Regions from separate parts of the Cytobacillus sp. ABV4_503 genome, predicted to be linked through region 3. Evidence: riboswitches for the same ligand, from Rfam matches in the RefSeq annotation. Region 3 holds a riboswitch; each other region holds the start of a gene.

Region 1 (5,884 bases), 2.4 Mb from region 3:
ACCTGTCGATACGTTTGATCGACAGGTTCCGCAAGAATTATTCCGCACTTAGCTTTGTTTTGGGCTTCAGTTTTTGAGCGTACCAAAACCCGACAGTCAATGAAAGTGCGTCTATAACAATTAAGGCAAATGAATTTGTATAGCCTTTATAGACAGAAGCAGCAATCAGTCCCACCGTTAATACAAGCCCAATCACACGATTATAGCTTACTCTCGTAAAGAGCAATACCAGCAGGCCAGGCAGCAGCAGAGCTGACAAGTATTTTAATGCCAAACAAAACACCTTCTTTTGTTTATTCACAATGATTCAGGGTTTCTAACATTAGAATATCTTCTCATAAGAAGATGTACAAGTTTTTTCAGTGTTATTCCCTATGTTCTTTCACATAATAAGAAAAAGTACTTATTATGGAGGAATGTATCATGGCAAGAAGAAAAAGACGCCCGCTTGTGCCGGAATCAAGAGCGGCATTAGACCAGCTGAAAAATCAGGTAATGGCAAACCAGGGATACCATGTTGACAATGAAAACCCTGATGGCGTGAAATATGAAATTGCCGAGGAGGCCGGTGTGCCATTGAAGCCGGGCTATAACGGCCGTCTTACATCCAAACAGGCAGGAACAGTGGGCGGGAAGATTGGCGGAAGTATGGTGAAGGAGCTTATTCGGATGGCACAGGAACGGATGAAGGAACAGTAGGTAATCGTGAACTTTAGGAAAAGAAAGATGAAATCGAGGGACGAGCAATCAATTGGAGGAGAAAATTCAGCATTTTGAGGCCGAACAACACTCCAATTTGAGGAAAAGACTCACTAAAGTAAGGAAAAGCTATCCCGCAAAGGATAGCTTTTGTTCTTATTCAGCAGCTTTCCGTTCTAGAAATTCCTGTTTAATGGATATAAGCAGCTTCGGATCCGTTACCAGCTGGAAGGCAGTCAGTGCCAGCCCTTTTGCTCCGGTTATCAGAGCTTCGTCGCCTTTTGCAGATGCTGCAGCCTCACGAAACGGAACTGTATGGGCAACAAGATCATCCGCACCAATTTTAATATAAGGATGAATGGTTGGCACCACTTGGCTGATGTTGCCTGCATCCGTTGAGCCGATTCCATCTCTGTCCCCTTCCACGACCGTTTCATCCAAGTCTTCAATCACTTCTTTAAACACCTGGTCATATGTCTTGTTTAACAGCAGGTTATCGACTTCGTTTTGAAAAGCTATGACATTCAGCTTGGCTCCGGTTGCCAATGCCGCTCCTTCTGCGACTGCTTTAACCTTCCTTGTTACCTCATTAAGACTGGTTCTGGTTGAAGCACGGATGAAGAATCTGGCTTTTGCATACTCAGGGATAATATTTGGAGCATCTCCGCCATGAGTAATAATGCCATGGATTCGCACATCATCCTTTAATTGCTGACGAAGGGCATTAATTCCGTTAAACAGCTGAATAACGGCATCAAGGGCATTGATTCCTTCCTCCGGTGAAGCTGCCGCATGGGCAGGCTTTCCGATAAACTCGAAGTCAAGCGGATCAACTGCCAGTGATGAACTGGTCAGGCGGGTATGGTTTGATGGATGAACCATCAGGGCAGCGTCAATGCCTTCAAGCAAGCCATGCTTCACAAAGCTTCCTTTTGCACTTCCATTTGGACCGCCTTCTTCTGCCGGGGTTCCAAATACTACTGCTTCCCCACCGGTCTCATCAATGACCTTGCTCAATGCAATGGCTGCTGCCACACTTGTCGTACCTATGATATTGTGACCGCACCCATGACCCAGCCCGGGAAGGGCATCATATTCTGCAAGGAATGCAATGGACGGCCCCGGTCTATCGGATTTCTTCCGGGCGAGGAAAGCTGTTTCATGCCCGGCCACTGCCCGCTCTACTTCAAATCCTTCCTTCTCAAGGATGCCTGAAAGCAAGCCAGAGGCAAAAAATTCCTCATTCCCTATTTCCGGGTTTGCATGGATCTGGTGGCTTGCGGAAAGATAAAGTTCTTTATTATCCTCAACATTTTTCTTGATTGCATCTTTTAGTTCAGATAGTGCTTTTACAGGTGCCGCCATCATTGTTCCTCCTTTATAAATAATTTTTTACCAGCCAATTTCACTTAAAGGTATGAAAGTCGGGATCATGCTTCCGTCATATTCTTTCGTGATGAAATCAGCTACATCATCTTCCTGGTAAAGTTCTGCAATTCTCTTAAGCGTTTTGTTATCTTTATCTTCTGTTCTGACAGCAATGATATTTACATACGGAGTAGCGGTTTCGCTTTCAATAAAAACTGAATCCTTAGTTGGGTTAAAGCCTGCATCTACAGCAATTCCGTTATTGATTACAGAAGCAGAGACATCTGGAAGTGCACGCGGCGTCTGTGCTGATACCATTTCTACAAATTCAAGGTTCTTCGGATTTTCAACGACTTTATTCAAGTCCAGGTTTCCGTCATAGTCCTCGGATAATTTAATCAAGCCGGCTTCCTCCAGTAAAAGAAGGGCTCTTCCTCCATTTGAAGCATCATTTGGAATGGCAATTTTGCCGCCTTCCGGAATGTCTTCCACCGATTTTACTTTTTCAGAATAAAGGCCCATTGGTGCTAATACAGTTGTCGCAATTGGTGTAAGATCCATATTATGCTCTTTAATAAAAGTATCAAAATAAGCGACTGTCTGGAATGCATTTACATCAAGATCACCTTCTGCAAGGGCAACGTTTGGCTGTACATAGTCAGAGAATGTTACAACCTCAATTTCAATGCCTTCCTTTTCAGCCTTTTCTGCAATAAAGTCCCAGATGCGTGTATCAGATCCGCTGACACCTAATTTAATTTTCTTTGTTTCTTCTCCGCCAGTTGTGCTTGAGCATGCTGCAGTGAACACAGCCAATGCTAAAATAATGAATGATAAAAATAGTTTTTTCATGATGTGTTTCCTCCTCATTTATCTTCTTCTGATTTTTTTGGATATGATATTTCCGAATGACTGCAGGCCTTGAACCATGACCACTAAGATTGCAACGGTAATCAGCATGACGGTTGTATCGAATCGCTGATAGCCATATGTAATGGCAAGGTCACCAAGGCCGCCGCCTCCGACCGCCCCGGCCATGGCTGATGCTCCGACCAGACCGATTGTCGCAATTGTAAAGCCTAATACCAGCGAACTGAGCGCTTCAGGAATCAGGAACTTTATAATGATCTGGCCAGGTGTCGCTCCCATTGCTTCTGCAGCTTCAATGACTCCCGGATCAACCTCAAGCAATGAATTTTCTATTAACCTCGCAATATAGGGTCCTGCATAAAAGACGAGCGGCACTACTGCTGCAGCAGTTCCAATCGATGTCCCGACAATCATCCGGGTGATTGGGATGATGGCTACCATTAAAATGATGAAGGGGACTGATCTGAAAATATTAATAATGCTGTTTATGATGTTAAAAACAACGGTGTTTTCCAGCAGATGCCCTTTCCTTGTCACGACAAGCAATATGCCAAGCGGCAGTCCGATAAGAGCTGAAAACAGCAATGAGAATGCCACCATTTGGATCGTTTCAATTAAGGCTTCGATGATTTTTTCCTGATTAACTAGCACGTGTTGTCACTTCCTTTATAGAAACTTTTTCCTGGCTGATGTACTGAATAGCACGTCTGATTTCACTGTCCGGACCCTGGAATTCGACAATCAGGTTGCCAAACGGTGTTCCCTGAAGTTCAGTAATATTTCCAAACAGGACGTTAAAGTCGATATTAAACTTTTTGGCAACCTGCGAAAGGAGCGGCTGCCCGGCAGAATTTCCAACAAAGTTGATTCTAAATACCTTTTGAAGACCTTGCTGTCTTTCGATCACTTCTTTAATGGAGTCAGGTATTTGATCATTCATAACCGTGCTGACAAAGTTTTTCGCTGTTTGTGTTTTTGGTGATGAAAAGACATTAAAGACGGTTCCTTCTTCGATAATTTTTCCTGCCTCAATAACAGCGACACGATCACAAATCTCTCTGATTACAGACATTTCATGGGTAATGATCAGAATGGTAATATTGTATTCTTTATTTATTTTTTTCAGCAGCTGCAGGATCGAGCTGGTTGTCTGAGGATCCAGTGCTGAAGTCGCTTCATCACATAACAGAATGGAAGGCTGGGTCGCCAGTGCCCTGGCAATTCCGATCCGCTGCTTTTGTCCGCCTGACAGCTGATCGGGATAGCTGTTCGCCTTGTCGGCGAGCCCCACGAATTCCAATAGTTCATGAACACGCTTTTTGATTTCATCTTTAGGGACCTTAGCCAGTGTGAGCGGCATTGCAACATTGGCAAACACTGTTTTCGAATTTAATAGGTTAAAATGCTGAAAGACCATCCCGATGTTTCTTTTCACTTCGCGAATTTCCCTTACAGATAAAGCCGTCAGATCATGTCCGCTGACAATGACCTTTCCTGAAGTCGGTTTCTCCAGCCAATTGACACAGCGGATCAAAGAACTCTTTCCCGCACCGCTGAAGCCGATCACACCGAAAATCTCACCCTTGTTAATCTTTAAGTCTATTCCGTTTAAAGCAGCTACCTGCTGTCCTCCGCTTTCATAGACTTTCTTTAAATTCTGAAACTCTATCATTCAGCATCTCCCCTTTGATGGTGACAGGTATTTATACCACTTTAATGAATTGGTATAGGTACCTGTCACTTTTTATTCACTAACTATTCCTATGCGAAAACTAAGAATTATATCCTGAAATTTACCCCTTCCATCAGAAGAGGTTTTTTGAAGGCCCCTCCTTATCTTTCAGGCTTTCGCCTGCTGGATTTGGCACAGTGCAGTCTGCCTGCTGCCGAAGCTTCATTGGGCCAGGTCCCTCTGCTTCTCTCGATAAGAATTATTCATATGTTTATGAATAGAATCTCGCTGCATTTTTCCGGTAAAATAAAAACCCTCTTCTAAAGAAAGAAGAGGGCAGCATTTATCAATGGTCCTCTTCTTATCTTTCAAGCTAAGCTTGCTGGATTTGGCACGGTACACTTTTGTCCGCTGCCGAGGTGTCATAGGGCCAGTCCCTCAACCTCTCTGGATAAGAAGATTTTTATTATTTGGTTGTTTAATATGTTTATTACTTTACCACCATAAAGAAAAGGATGTCAATATAAAATTTTAAAATTTTTTAATTGAATTAACCTTCTGGTCCCTGGCACGCTGTATTAGCTCTGCAATAATACAAAGTTTTTGCTTGCGGCTCTACTAAAAAATGATAGTTAAATCCTATGTGTCTAAGCCAATAACTCATGTATAATAATGGAAAAGTGCCATTTTTCAAAAAGGAGGGACAGAAAATGATCATGACCGAGAATCCTGCAGATTTATTCGCGGACAAGGTGGAAGCAAGGAATCTGCAGCTGGCCATTCAGCATTCCAGCGATGTGATTGCAAGAGTGACAAAAGAAGGCATTGCTTTATATGTCTCCCCTTCCTGTTTGCCGATGCTGGGGTATTCGCAGCAAGACTTTTATCGAAGCAGCCTTTATACATACTGCCATCCAAATGACCGGGACCTTTTAAGAGATGCACTGGCCGAGCTCGAACAGCTTCCGCATAAACGGGAGACCTTTCGCTTCAGGCATAAGGAGGGGCATTATCTGTGGCTTGAAGCCAATTTTTCAGTCATTAATGACGATAAAGAAATGATGTGCATCATCCGGGATATGACACAAAGAATTATCATGGAAGAGGAGATTCTGGAAACACAGGAGAAGTACCGCTTTCTGGTGGAGTACTCCAAGGATACGATAGGAATGGTGACACAAAAAGGGATTTGGACCTACATCAATAATGAAGGAAAGAAACTTTTTGGATTCACGAGCATCAAAGAGATGATCGGCACCTCCCTCCACGACTACA
Region 2 (5,884 bases), 1.0 Mb from region 3:
GATGAAGGTGTCCAATATGTTCGGATATGGTGAAGTTAACCAGTATAACCGCCATTCGACCCTGATGTCAGCCTATAAAAATATTAAAAATGAGGATTTCCGCTATTATATCCTTAAGCAAAAAGCAGATGTATTCCATGCGATGAAGAGTTTCTTCAAACAGGAGGAAGATAAGAAGAAGTATGCTTAAGAGAGGGGAACCTCTCTTTTTTATTCCAAAAAAAAAGACCCCAAACGGGGGTCTTCTGCTATTAGAGCCTTTCCTTCGTATATCGTTCATCCCTGTTAAATTCAGCACTGGTTTTCACATCGGCAGACTTGGGTGAAATGTGAACAGGATCATTATCCTGATTATTGAGAGCACATGTGTAACCAGTTTTATCTGCCAGTGTCTTGATATCTGATTCATGGACAGCTTCCCGGGCTGAAGCGCTTTCGAGATACCCTTCTGGGTCTTCAGCATTGATCCTTTGATTGTCCTCCTGGGAATTGGGATAGTTCCCATAGTAGTCCGCGATTAAGACATACTTTCCATCAAATACCATGCTTGCGTATTTATCCAAGTCATGTTCATCAAACCGTGTACCATCTTTTTTATTAGGATCCATTCCTGAACTTGTGGCTGGATCTTCTCCCATAAAAAGGGCTTTCACTGAATCAAGAAAGCGCTGATTGCCGAGCTCCTGGGATCCGACTATTCGCAAGTTCACTCCATGATTGTCTGCAAAGCTTTCGAGGTTCGCTCCATCTTTTGAGACAATCACAAGGTTGTCTTTCTGATACCCGTTTGACAAGGCCCCTTCAATAGCAACTTTAAGATCTTCCTGAGTATCATACCCGCCTACTAATATATTTTTCTTCATATTTTCACTCCTAAGGTCATATTATATTTTCTAATTTCCCTGAATTGCAGGAGGAGAAACTTTCTTTTTCTTTTGAAGGGCAGACAGTCAACAAAGGAATAAACTATCCTGAATCATTACATGGTACAAGCCATATGAATTAATAAAACAAAGTAAATACAGTATGATAAAGATAATAGCCAATAAATTGGAATTGCTGCTGGAGGTGGGTAGATGGAGATTGAGAAACTGGCTAAAAGGTTAAGTAACAGGACCCCAGTCATTTTAGGGAGTGAGCGATTTTCGAAATTCGCTATTTTGCTTCCGTTGGTTGAGATAAATAATGAGGTACATGTCCTTTTTGAAGTGCGTTCACTTACAATGAGAAGGCAGCCTGGGGAGGTCTGTTTCCCGGGCGGGAGAATAGATCCGGAAGATAGGGATGAGGAGCATACGGCTATCCGTGAAACCTCAGAGGAACTCGGCGTGAATGAAGACAGCATCACAGATGTGTCCCCGCTGGATTACATGATTTCCTTCGGTCAAATTATTTACCCTTATGCAGGCATTATCCATAATCCGGACCAGATTAAGCCAAACCCTGATGAAGTGGAAGAAGTTTTTACAGTCCCTCTTTCATTTCTAAAAAAAGTAAAGCCGGAAATGTATCACGTGAATTTTAAAGTAGAGCCCGAAGAGAATTTTCCATTTGACTTGATTGCCGGAGGTGAAAATTACAATTGGCAGGCAAGGAAAGTAGAAGAAGTATTTTACTATTTTAAAGATAAGGTTATTTGGGGGCTGACTGCCCGAATTCTTAAGCATTTTCTTGAAATCATTACTGAAGATTTCGAGGAAAGTAAGAGCGTTTGAAGAAAATAATTTTCAAAAAAGGTTGACGCAGTCCTTATAAATGTTTATGATTCATATAAATTGAATACTTTGAAACTTCTTATCAAGAGAGGCGGAGGGACTGACCCTATGAAGCCTCGGCAACCAGCATTTATGCACGGTGCCAAATTCAGAGGAATACATTTTCCGAAGATAAGAAGGCGGAATGAACGGAACGTAAATTCAAACCCCTTCTTGTCTGTATAGACGGAAGGGGTTTTTTGTTTTTATAGTTTTCTGCACTTTAAATATTAACCAGGGGGAATGTGAAATGTCAGCGATAACGATTGGGCTATTGGGGTTTGGAACAGTTGGAAAAGGAGTGTATGAAACGATCAGCAAACATCAGGGAAGGCTCCAGGCGATATTCGGGAAAGAAGTGAAGGTCTCGGCCATCCTTGTCAAAAATGTGAGTAAGCATTCTTTGCCTGATGATGAGGTGCTTTTAACTGATGACTTTCAGGATATTATTGAGCTTCCTAAGCTTGATGTCGTAATTGATGCCATTGTTGGCAGGGAACCAGGCTATACGTATTTGCGCCAGGCCATATCGAGAGGATGCCATGTCATTACAGCAAATAAGGAGATGTTTGCATTCCATGGAAGTGAGCTTGCGAGGCTCGCAAAAGAAAATAATGTATCATTAGGATTTGAAGCAACAGTCGGAGGCGGGATCCCTATAATTCAGACTATCAAGCAGCTGCTGAATGCCAACAAGATTGAACGGATCGAAGGAATTTTAAATGGCACATCCAATTTCATTTTGACAAGTATGCGCGAGGAGAACTTATCATTTGAAGAAGCACTGAAAATAGCGCAGGAAAAAGGATATGCAGAAGCCGATCCGAAAAATGATATAGAAGGATATGACGCTTTTTACAAAGCGGTTGTTCTGAGCGAGCTGGTATTCGGGAAAGCACCGGCGCAGGAAACATCTGTTAGAGAAGGCATTACTGATATTACAATTGAGCAAATCCGTTTGGCTGATTCCCTGGGCCTGAAATTTAAACATGTAGCATCGATTCAGAGAGAAAAAGATACTATCCGCTGTACTGTAAAACCGGTCCTGACAGTGGAGGCACATCCCTTGTACAGAGTAGAAGGAGTGCAAAATGCAGTTTCGATTGATGCGGATATTGTCGGGAATATCAGCCTGCAGGGTCCTGGTGCCGGCATGTTCCCGACAGCCAGCGCAATTATTGAAGATCTGATTCATGTTGGCAGAGCCGATATTCCTTCAGTCTTTGAGGAAGGCGACTCGGAAGGGACTGTTCTTGAACAGGCAGTTTGGATTATATTTGGTGATGCTGATAAAGGGGGATTGCCTGAAGGATTTGAAACAATCAGCAAAGTTTCAAAAGATGCCTTCATCGTTAAGGCATCATTGAAAGCTGTATCATTATTAGATACATCATATTTGAAGGCTTATCAGGTGCTTGGAGATTACGCTCCTGCTGCAAAGGAAAATAAGCAGGTACAGCCGGTATAATATGATGATGCTAAAAAACAGGAGGGGCAAGCTTATGAGCTGCCCCTCCTGAGGTATGTTTAGAGATGGTGGATGTTATCGCAGTCTAACGGGCAGTAAGCCTCCCTTTTCCAGACTCAGAGGAATCGAAAAAGGATAAGTAGGAGTCCAACTGCCCGTAAAGGCCCGCCAGCAGAACAAAGACTAAAAACGCCACGTCCTGTGGGCCACAACTTATAATCAGTGGGAGTATAAAGCCCCCTCACTGATTGAAGTTTCACTTTAAGCCTGCTGGTTCTTTAACAAAGGGTTATTTAATCCAGAATAAAGGTCTTTTACATGAACTGTTACAATCTTAGCACCAATCTGGACATGGACCATATTATCAAAAACAGCTGTTACCAGGCCGTTTAATGAAACATTCGCACCAATATTGAGATCTTTGCCGGGAGTTTTAACATTTTTCTTGTCTGCCATCGTAACACCATCCCATTCCGTTTTATTGAAACTTATACATAGAATATTGCCTTTTTATAGTAAAATAAACGCTTTAATAAAAAAAGTCCAGTAAAATAGCCTGTTTTTTTATCGACAAATTTTATTGGTGCCAGGTACCTGTCGAATTTTCTCTTTATAAATAATTAAGCATTCTTCCGAAATCAAATATAACCGAAAGAAATGCTTGAAGGGAATACGCAATGAATGCTATCTAATTTTGGATCTAACTGGCAGGAGTGAAATTCAAACAAAGAGGGTATTTATAGTCCGTAAAAATACAATTTCAGAAAAGGATGAAAAACGGAATATGAATATGCCTCTTGCAATTGGGCTCATTTTTATTGCCCTTTATATAACTGCAATAATCGGGATTAAAATCCTAAGGATTCCTGATATTGTTATTTATATTATTTTAGGAACCTGCATCGGTTTTTTTGGATTTTACAAAGAGGCGAAAGTAATTGAAACTGCAGGTGAAATTGGCTTAATTCTGTTATTCTTTCTGCTTGGCACAAAATTCTCTGTGGGTGAATTAAGGAATAATGGAAGGAAAGTCTGGAAATCCGGGCTATTGGATGTTTTTCTGGGAGTGGGAGTGACTGCGGGAATTGCCTATGCTGCAGGTCAAAACATGTTTGTCTCTTTATTGATTGCTGGAATTGTATATGCAACCAGTTCTTCAATTACTGTTAAGCTGCTGGAATCAAAAAATCGCCTTGAAGATAAAGACTCTGAATATATGCTCTCTCTTCTGATTTTTGAAGACCTCACTGCCCCGATACTAGTGACCGTGTTGATTGGGCTGAGCGGCGGAAATAGTTTCTCCGCTGCAGATTTTCTGTTTATTTTTCTAAAGGTTTCTCTTCTTGCTGGCGCTGCAGTTTGGATGAGCAGAATAGTTCTTCATAAAGCCCAGCATTGGATGAAGAAAGTTGCTCATGAAGATTCCTTTTTGATTCTTGTTCTCGGAGTAGCGATTACCTATGGCGGATTTGCAGTATTTCTGGGGCTATCAGAGGTTATTGGCGCATTTCTTGCCGGCATCATTCTTGCCGGAACGGAGGTAAAAGAAAAAACAGAGGAAGTTGTACTTCCCGTAAGGAATTTGTTTCTTCCGTTTTTTTTCTTGAATTTCGGGCTTTCGCTTGAGTTTAATGAAGAAATTCCTTCTTTCGGTCTTCTGGTTATTATTGTTATCTGGTCCATCATTCACAAGCTTGCTGCAGGGTATTTTGGAGGGCAATGGTATGGCCTGTCGAAACAGGAAGCTCTAAAGGCGGGATTATCATTATCATCAAGGGGAGAATTCTCTGTAATTATTGCCGGATTGGCCACAGGGGGCCTTAAAGTATTTGCCGGGGCTTATATCCTGATTGCAGCTTTGGCCGGCATGCTGCTGTTTCAGTTATCAACCTGGATCCATTCACGGGTGCAGAGGAATTCCAGGTAATATCAATAGAAAATTACCGGAAAACCCTTTGTTCTGAAGAGTTTTTCCGGTTTGCTGTTTATTAATTTCTTCTTCTTACTTCCTGCTGCGTGAAACAAAAGGGTTTTCAGCAATCCAAAATCTCCAGGGATAATTCCTTGCATCACCGGAATTATCAATTCCGATTCGTTTTCCGCGTGTGACTTTCCCGGGAGGAATTCCTTTAGCAATCATAAGAGGGGGGCTTGTAAAATGCCGTCCATAATCATCTATTGTAATATCGAGAGCTTTGGTTAATTTACCTGGCCCATTTGTGAGGTTCTTCAGATCCTCCATTTTTCGTCTTTTTTTCATTAAATCAAGCCCATCTACAGGTTCAATTCCCCTGATCAATACAGCTTCCGGCTTTTCCTTTGGGCCGCTAACAACATTAACCAGACAATGGGTATGCATCACATACGTGTAGACAAATCCAGGTTCATTGAACATGATTTCGGTCCGCTTTGTTCTCCTGTTCCCAAAGCTGTGAGCTGCCCTGTCTTCCGGGCCCATATATGCTTCTGTCTCAACGATATAGCCTGAGGCGATTCCCTCTTCCGTTTCTTTGATCAATAAGCAGCCCAGCAGTGCTTCCGCCAATAGTAGTGTCGGCTGCTGAAAAAAGCTTTCTGGCAGAGGAGCATATGGATTTATAACTTTCAAGATCAATCTCTCCAAACAGAATTTTATTGTGTTGCAGTATCGTGTCTTATGTTT
Region 3 (5,884 bases):
GGACCTCAAGCAGCTAACGTAACTAAACTATAATCGACAGACCCATACAAAAACAGCCTGGCCATATGGTCAGGCTGTTTTATTTTTCACCGATTGTATATATGTACCTGCTATGCCATACCCTATGAGAAAAAGGGAGGTGGCAATAGATGAACTTTATATGGGAATCAGTCCTTTTAATATTTTCAGGGGTATTGCTTTTGCGTGTGGCCGGAAGAAAATCCATCTCGCAAATGACACTAGCCCAAACAGTTGTGATGATTTCAATAGGCACCATCATTATTCAGCCGATCGTTGAGACTAGTGTTTGGAAAACGATTGTGGCAGCAGCTATCTTAATTGGATCATTAATATTAATGGAATATCTTCAGGTTAAGTTTAATTTTGTTGAAAAATTTATCACGGGCAAATCTAAAATAGTGATTGAGGATGGGAAACTTAAAACAGCAAATATGAGGAAATTGCGCTTTACAGCTGATCAGCTGGAAATGAGGCTCAGAACCAGCGGAATCACAAAAATTTCAGATGTCAAAATGGCAACTCTTGAACCGAATGGACAGCTTGGGTATGAGTTAATGAATGATGCGAAGCCTTTAACTGTTGGAGAGTTTAAAAGGCTTATGGGAGAAATGATTTTGCAGTCACCCGTTCAGCCTGCACCTCAAGCCTCAGATGATATTTTTCAGGAGCTGAAAAAGGGGCATAACCCTCCAAATTCTAAAGAACTTCACTAGTTTTTAGCCGCATTGCGGCTTTTTTTAATTTCAATCCCCGTTATTCACCTTTAAAGTATTATTCAGATTCTTAATCCACAACAAAAAAGTGCTTGAAGTTTCACGAGTTTCCTGTATAATTTTCAAACGTGAGTTATTTCAGAATAATTTCATATGAATCGCTTATCAAGAGAGACTGAGGGACTGGCCCGAAGATGTCTCGGCAGCGGGCTCTATAGAGCGCTGTGCCAAATCCAGCAAGCATAGGTGCTTGGCAGATAAGAAGAGAACGATTGATTTGTTAAGATCTCTTCTTGCTTGAAGAGGTCTTTTTATTTTGCTGGAAAATTTATTCGGAGAGGAGATTTTTAATGAAAAACAAAGGCAATTCCTGGGCTTTATTGCCGCTTATGGCTTTCCTTCTAATTTTTATTGGAAGCGGCATAGCAACAGGAGATTTCAATAGCATTCCAATCATTGTCATTGTATCCGCTACAGCCGGAATAGCACTGGCAATGAACAGAAAAAAGCCGTTTATGGAAAAAGTGGAGATATTCACGAAAGGAGCAGGACATCCTGATATTATTTTAATGGCCATCATTTTTATCCTGGCAGGGGCCTTTTCTGGAACGGCTAAAGGTATGGGTGCGGTTGATTCGACCGTGAATCTTGCACTCTCATTCATCCCTCAGAATCTGCTGATGGTCGGAATTTTTATCATTGCCTGCTTTATTTCACTATCGATGGGAACGTCCATGGGGACCGTTGTGGCACTTGCTCCAATTGGTATAGCTCTTTCTGCAGAAACAGATATATCTGTAGCATTGGCCATGGCAGCAATAATAGGCGGTGCCATGTTTGGGGATAATCTTTCCGTTATTTCTGATACGACCATTGCAGCGGTCAGGACACAAGGAACGAGAATGACCGATAAATTCCGTGTGAATTTCTTAATCGTCCTGCCTGCTGCATTGCTTACAGCTTTGATTCTTGGGATTTTAACTGCTGGTCAGGAAAGCGCGGTAACAAGCGGGGATTACAGTTTTTTGAAAGTTGTTCCTTATCTGGGCGTATTGGCTGCAGCTTTACTTGGCATGAATGTCATTCTTGTGCTTAGCGGGGGTATTCTGCTTGCAGGACTGATCGGAATCGCAGATGGCAGCTATACTTTTGTTTCATTCCTTCAGATGATTGCCGAGGGAATGGCCGGCATGCAGACCCTTGCGATAATCGCCATACTCATTGGCGGATTGGTTGAGATCATCCGTTTTAATGGCGGAATCGATTACTTGCTGCACATGGCTACAAGCAAAATAAAATCCCGCAGGGGAGCTGAATTTGGTATTGCGTCACTTGTCTCTCTGACCAATTTATCTACAGCCAATAACACAATTGCCATCATTATTGCAGGGCCGCTTGCCAAAAAAATTGCAGATCAATATGAGATTGATCCGCGTAAATCAGCAAGTATTCTTGATATATTTGCCTGTTTTGTACAAGGGACTATCCCATATGGGGCTCAGATGCTGGCTGCTTCCGGGCTCGCTGCCATATCTCCTGTGAGCATCATGACATATTCCATTTATCCAATATTAATTGGCATTTGCGGCATTATTGCCATTTTGATCAACTTTCCTAACCTAAAAAAGCAATAGAAGAAAGAGCCTAGGTTGGCTCTTTTTCTTTTTGAACAATGCTATGTTTTGGAAAAAATTCCTGATATAATTAGAACGAATGTTCTAATAAATTTTGCTGAGCCTCTGCCGTTTTTTGATTTGGTATAATGGTAACATTGCAGAAAGAATCTCAGGCAAGGAAAAGAGGGTGTAAGATATGAAATTTATCCATACCGCTGATTGGCATTTGGGCAAGCTGGTCCATGGTGTATATATGACCGAAGATCAGCGTCATTTTTTGCATCAATTTATTGATGTGGTAGAGGAAGAAAAGCCGGATGCAGTCGTCATTGCAGGAGACTTATATGACCGGTCCGTACCTCCGACTGATGCTGTAGAATTGCTGAATGAAATTCTATTTAAAATAAATGCAGAGCTCAATACACCTGTTGTTGCCATAGGCGGAAACCATGACAGCGCTGAAAGACTGTCCTTTGGAAGCTCCTGGTATAAACAAAGCAAGTTCTACCTGTCTGGAAAACTGGTAAATGATTTTAAGCCCATACATATTAATGGTGTGAATTTTTATCTGGTTCCATATGCTGAACCTGGAATGGTAAGACATTTGCTTGATGATGACCGTGTGTACTCCCATGATGATGCAATGAAAGCGATTGTGAGCAGAATTGAAGAGAACCTGAACCCAAATGAACCGAACGTTCTTGTCGGACATGCTTTTGTACTGGGCGGTGCTACCAGTGATTCGGAGAGGACACTCTCTGTCGGAGGATCAGGCTGTGTCCATTCAAGCAGCTTTGATCCTTTCTCATATACCGCACTTGGACATTTGCATAGTCCTGATGCCATAAAGCATGACAAGATCCGCTATTCAGGCTCCCTATTAAAATATTCTTTCTCAGAAGCTAAACAGGAAAAATCCATTTCTATTATAGAAATGAAGGAAAATGGGGAATTTGACTTGCGTACCCGTTCATTAAAGCCCAAAAAAGACTTGAGAGAGATCGAAGGGCATCTGGATGAACTGATGGATCCGGCTTTCTATGAAAAACAGAACCTTGATGACTATCTGAAAATCACCCTTTTTGATGAAGGTGCATTGCTTGATCCAATTAATAAGCTGAGACAGGTCTACCCGAATGTTCTTCACCTTGAAAGAAGAATAGCCGTTACAGATATGAAGAAAAAAAGCTCCTTCCTATCGATGAAGGAAGAAAAAAAGTCGGAGAATGATCTGTTTAAACAATTCTATGAACAAATGACCACTTCCGAATTTACAGAAGATAAACAGCAGGTTATGACCGATGTGATCGAAAGAGTGCTGAGAGAGGAAGCGCTGAAATGAAGCCATTAAAATTAACGATGCAGGCGTTCGGCCCTTACGCAGACAGTGAAAGCATTGATTTCACCGAGCTCGGAAACCGAACCATGTTTGTCATCTCCGGAAAGACAGGTTCAGGAAAAACCACTATTTTTGACGGCATAAGCTATGCGATTTACGGAAAGGCAAGCGGGGAGGATCGAAATGGTCCAGAACTTCGAAGCCAGTTTGCGAAAAATAATACACTAACCGAGATTTCCCTCGAATTTATTTTAAGAAATAAAAGGTATTACATTGCAAGGTCTCCTCAGCAGGAAAAGAAAAAAGAGCGCGGCGATGGCACGACAACAGTAAGCGCCAAAGCAGAACTGTATATGTATGATGAAAATGGAGAGCAAAAGCTCCTGGCTTCAAATGTGAGGGATGTTGATGAAAAGATAAAAGAAATTATGATCATTGACAGCAATCAGTTCAGGCAAATTTTGATGATTCCCCAGGGAGAGTTCCGAAAGCTCCTTACTTCTGAAAGCAAGGATAAGGAAATCATTCTTCAGCGGTTATTTCATACTCAAATATACAAACGCATTGAAGAAAAACTAAAAGAAGATGCAACTGAATTAAAAAGAACGGTAGAGGAACAGGTAAAACTGAGAGATCAGTATTTTAATCAGGTGCAGGCTGTATATAGCGAGGAGCTGAAATCTTACCTCGAAGCAGGAAGTGTCAATGACACCCTGCTCCTGCCGCTTCTTGCAGAAGAAATCAAGGAGATGGCAAGTGGTCTTGATGAACTGACAGAAGAAGGAAAGAAGAAGAAGGAACAGAGAGATCATCTTCAGCAAAAGATCTATGAAGCTGAAATGGTGCTCAAACAGTTGAAGACGAAAGAAGAGTTAAAGAAAAGGAAAGAAGAGCTGGAAGGGCTAAGAGACCAATATACTGCAAAAGAGAATGCCATTGTACTTGCTCATAAAGCAGCCCTGCTCAATCAGCAGGAGCAACTCTGTCATGAATTGAAGAAAGATCTGAATGCAGCAAATGCCGACCTTCATGAGCTTCAGAAAAATATTGGCACTCTTGAAACCTTCCTAAAAGAAAAGCAAGTTAAATGGGAATCTGAAAAGAACCGCGAGGAAGAAAGAAAACAGGCTGCCGAACAGGTTAATCACCTGCAAAGTATGAAAGAGGACATTCATTCTTATGCAAAAGTGGAAAAGCAGGTCCGCTCTCTTGAAAAAAATCTTGAAAACCTCCGGCTTCAAAAAAAACAGAAAGATGAAGCCTATCAAAAAGCTGATCTGCAAATAAAAATACTGGCTGAAGAAAAGCAGGACATTGAAAAGAGTAAGCTTGCACAGATTGAGAATGAACGAAACCTGGAGAAACTGACAGACGAAATAGAACGGCTTCATAAATATGAAGAGCTGCATAAAGAGCATCAATTATTATTGGATGCATGCAGCAATAAGAAAAATTATTTTGAACAGACTTCATACAGGCTGAATGATGCCAAACTGCTTGTGGAGGAACTGGAGGGCAAGTGGCTTCACGGACAGGCATCAATCTTAGCAGACAGGCTCCAAAACGGGGAAGCATGCCCAGTCTGCGGCTCAGACCACCATCCAAATCCGGCTGTATCGCCACATGATATTCCGGATGAAAAAGACCTGAAGGAAGCAAAGAAACAGGCAGCCCAAATTGAAGCTGAGAAAGCAAAAGCTGAGTCGGCATTTTATGAAGCCCAGTCCCGCATGAATTCCAGCGAGAGTGGATTGGCTGAAATAAAAGCCCAAATACAAAAACAGCGTACTGATTTTAAACAGGAAAGTTTGCTTGTGCTGAAAAATACACTTGCCGATCAAAAAAAGGATCTTCTTACACGTCATGCTGAACTGAAGAAGAAATCTTCAAGGCTGGAAAACTGTACTGCTGAGTTAGAAAAAACACAGCAGATGAAAGAAGCTCTGGCTGCAGAAATAGACCGGCTGCAAGACCAAATTAGTGACGCAGCCATTATGCATGCGGAAAAGAAAAGCAACTTGGTGAGGATGACGGATGCAATTCCTGAAAACCTGAGGTCTATTGAAGCTTATGAGTCAAATTTGAATAATGCGGCTGAAAAAATTGAAACTATGCAAAGACAGCTGGAAACAGCCCAGCAGAATTATCAAGATGCAAAGTCGGCCCATATCGCAGAACAGGCAAAGCACGAGACA

What was found. Region 3 has a riboswitch for S-adenosylmethionine ahead of ACXAD1_RS09510 (Na+/H+ antiporter NhaC family protein). Riboswitches for the same ligand answer to the same signal wherever they lie in the genome.
Region 1: another riboswitch for S-adenosylmethionine. It lies ahead of ACXAD1_RS21540 (methionine ABC transporter ATP-binding protein); the one in region 3 lies ahead of ACXAD1_RS09510 (Na+/H+ antiporter NhaC family protein).
Region 2: another riboswitch for S-adenosylmethionine. It lies ahead of ACXAD1_RS04615 (homoserine dehydrogenase); the one in region 3 lies ahead of ACXAD1_RS09510 (Na+/H+ antiporter NhaC family protein).

Annotation. Positions count from the first base shown of each region.
Region 1 covers NZ_JBSWTH010000001.1:4,266,758-4,272,641, forward strand. Annotated here, with positions in the region: gene ACXAD1_RS21515 (CsbA family protein) at 38-274, opposite strand; gene ACXAD1_RS21520 (alpha/beta-type small acid-soluble spore protein) at 424-699, shown strand; gene ACXAD1_RS21525 (M20 family metallopeptidase) at 856-2,064, opposite strand; gene ACXAD1_RS21530 (MetQ/NlpA family ABC transporter substrate-binding protein) at 2,092-2,919, opposite strand; gene ACXAD1_RS21535 (methionine ABC transporter permease) at 2,938-3,588, opposite strand; gene ACXAD1_RS21540 (methionine ABC transporter ATP-binding protein) at 3,578-4,609, opposite strand; SAM riboswitch class I at 4,768-4,868, opposite strand; SAM riboswitch class I at 4,968-5,067, opposite strand; gene ACXAD1_RS21545 (PAS domain-containing sensor histidine kinase) at 5,320-5,884, shown strand, end outside.
Region 2 covers NZ_JBSWTH010000001.1:891,812-897,695, forward strand. Annotated here, with positions in the region: gene yhbH (sporulation protein YhbH) at 1-190, shown strand, start outside; gene ACXAD1_RS04605 (general stress protein) at 252-863, opposite strand; gene ACXAD1_RS04610 (NUDIX hydrolase) at 1,077-1,715, shown strand; SAM riboswitch class I at 1,792-1,893, shown strand; gene ACXAD1_RS04615 (homoserine dehydrogenase) at 2,005-3,222, shown strand; gene ACXAD1_RS04620 (hypothetical protein) at 3,484-3,678, opposite strand; gene ACXAD1_RS04625 (cation:proton antiporter) at 4,007-5,149, shown strand; gene ACXAD1_RS04630 (DNA-3-methyladenine glycosylase) at 5,225-5,821, opposite strand.
Region 3 covers NZ_JBSWTH010000001.1:1,894,567-1,900,450, forward strand. Annotated here, with positions in the region: gene ACXAD1_RS09500 (cold-shock protein) at 1-33, shown strand, start outside; gene ACXAD1_RS09505 (DUF421 domain-containing protein) at 150-734, shown strand; SAM riboswitch class I at 894-998, shown strand; gene ACXAD1_RS09510 (Na+/H+ antiporter NhaC family protein) at 1,085-2,368, shown strand; gene ACXAD1_RS09515 (exonuclease SbcCD subunit D) at 2,547-3,692, shown strand; gene ACXAD1_RS09520 (AAA family ATPase) at 3,689-5,884, shown strand, end outside.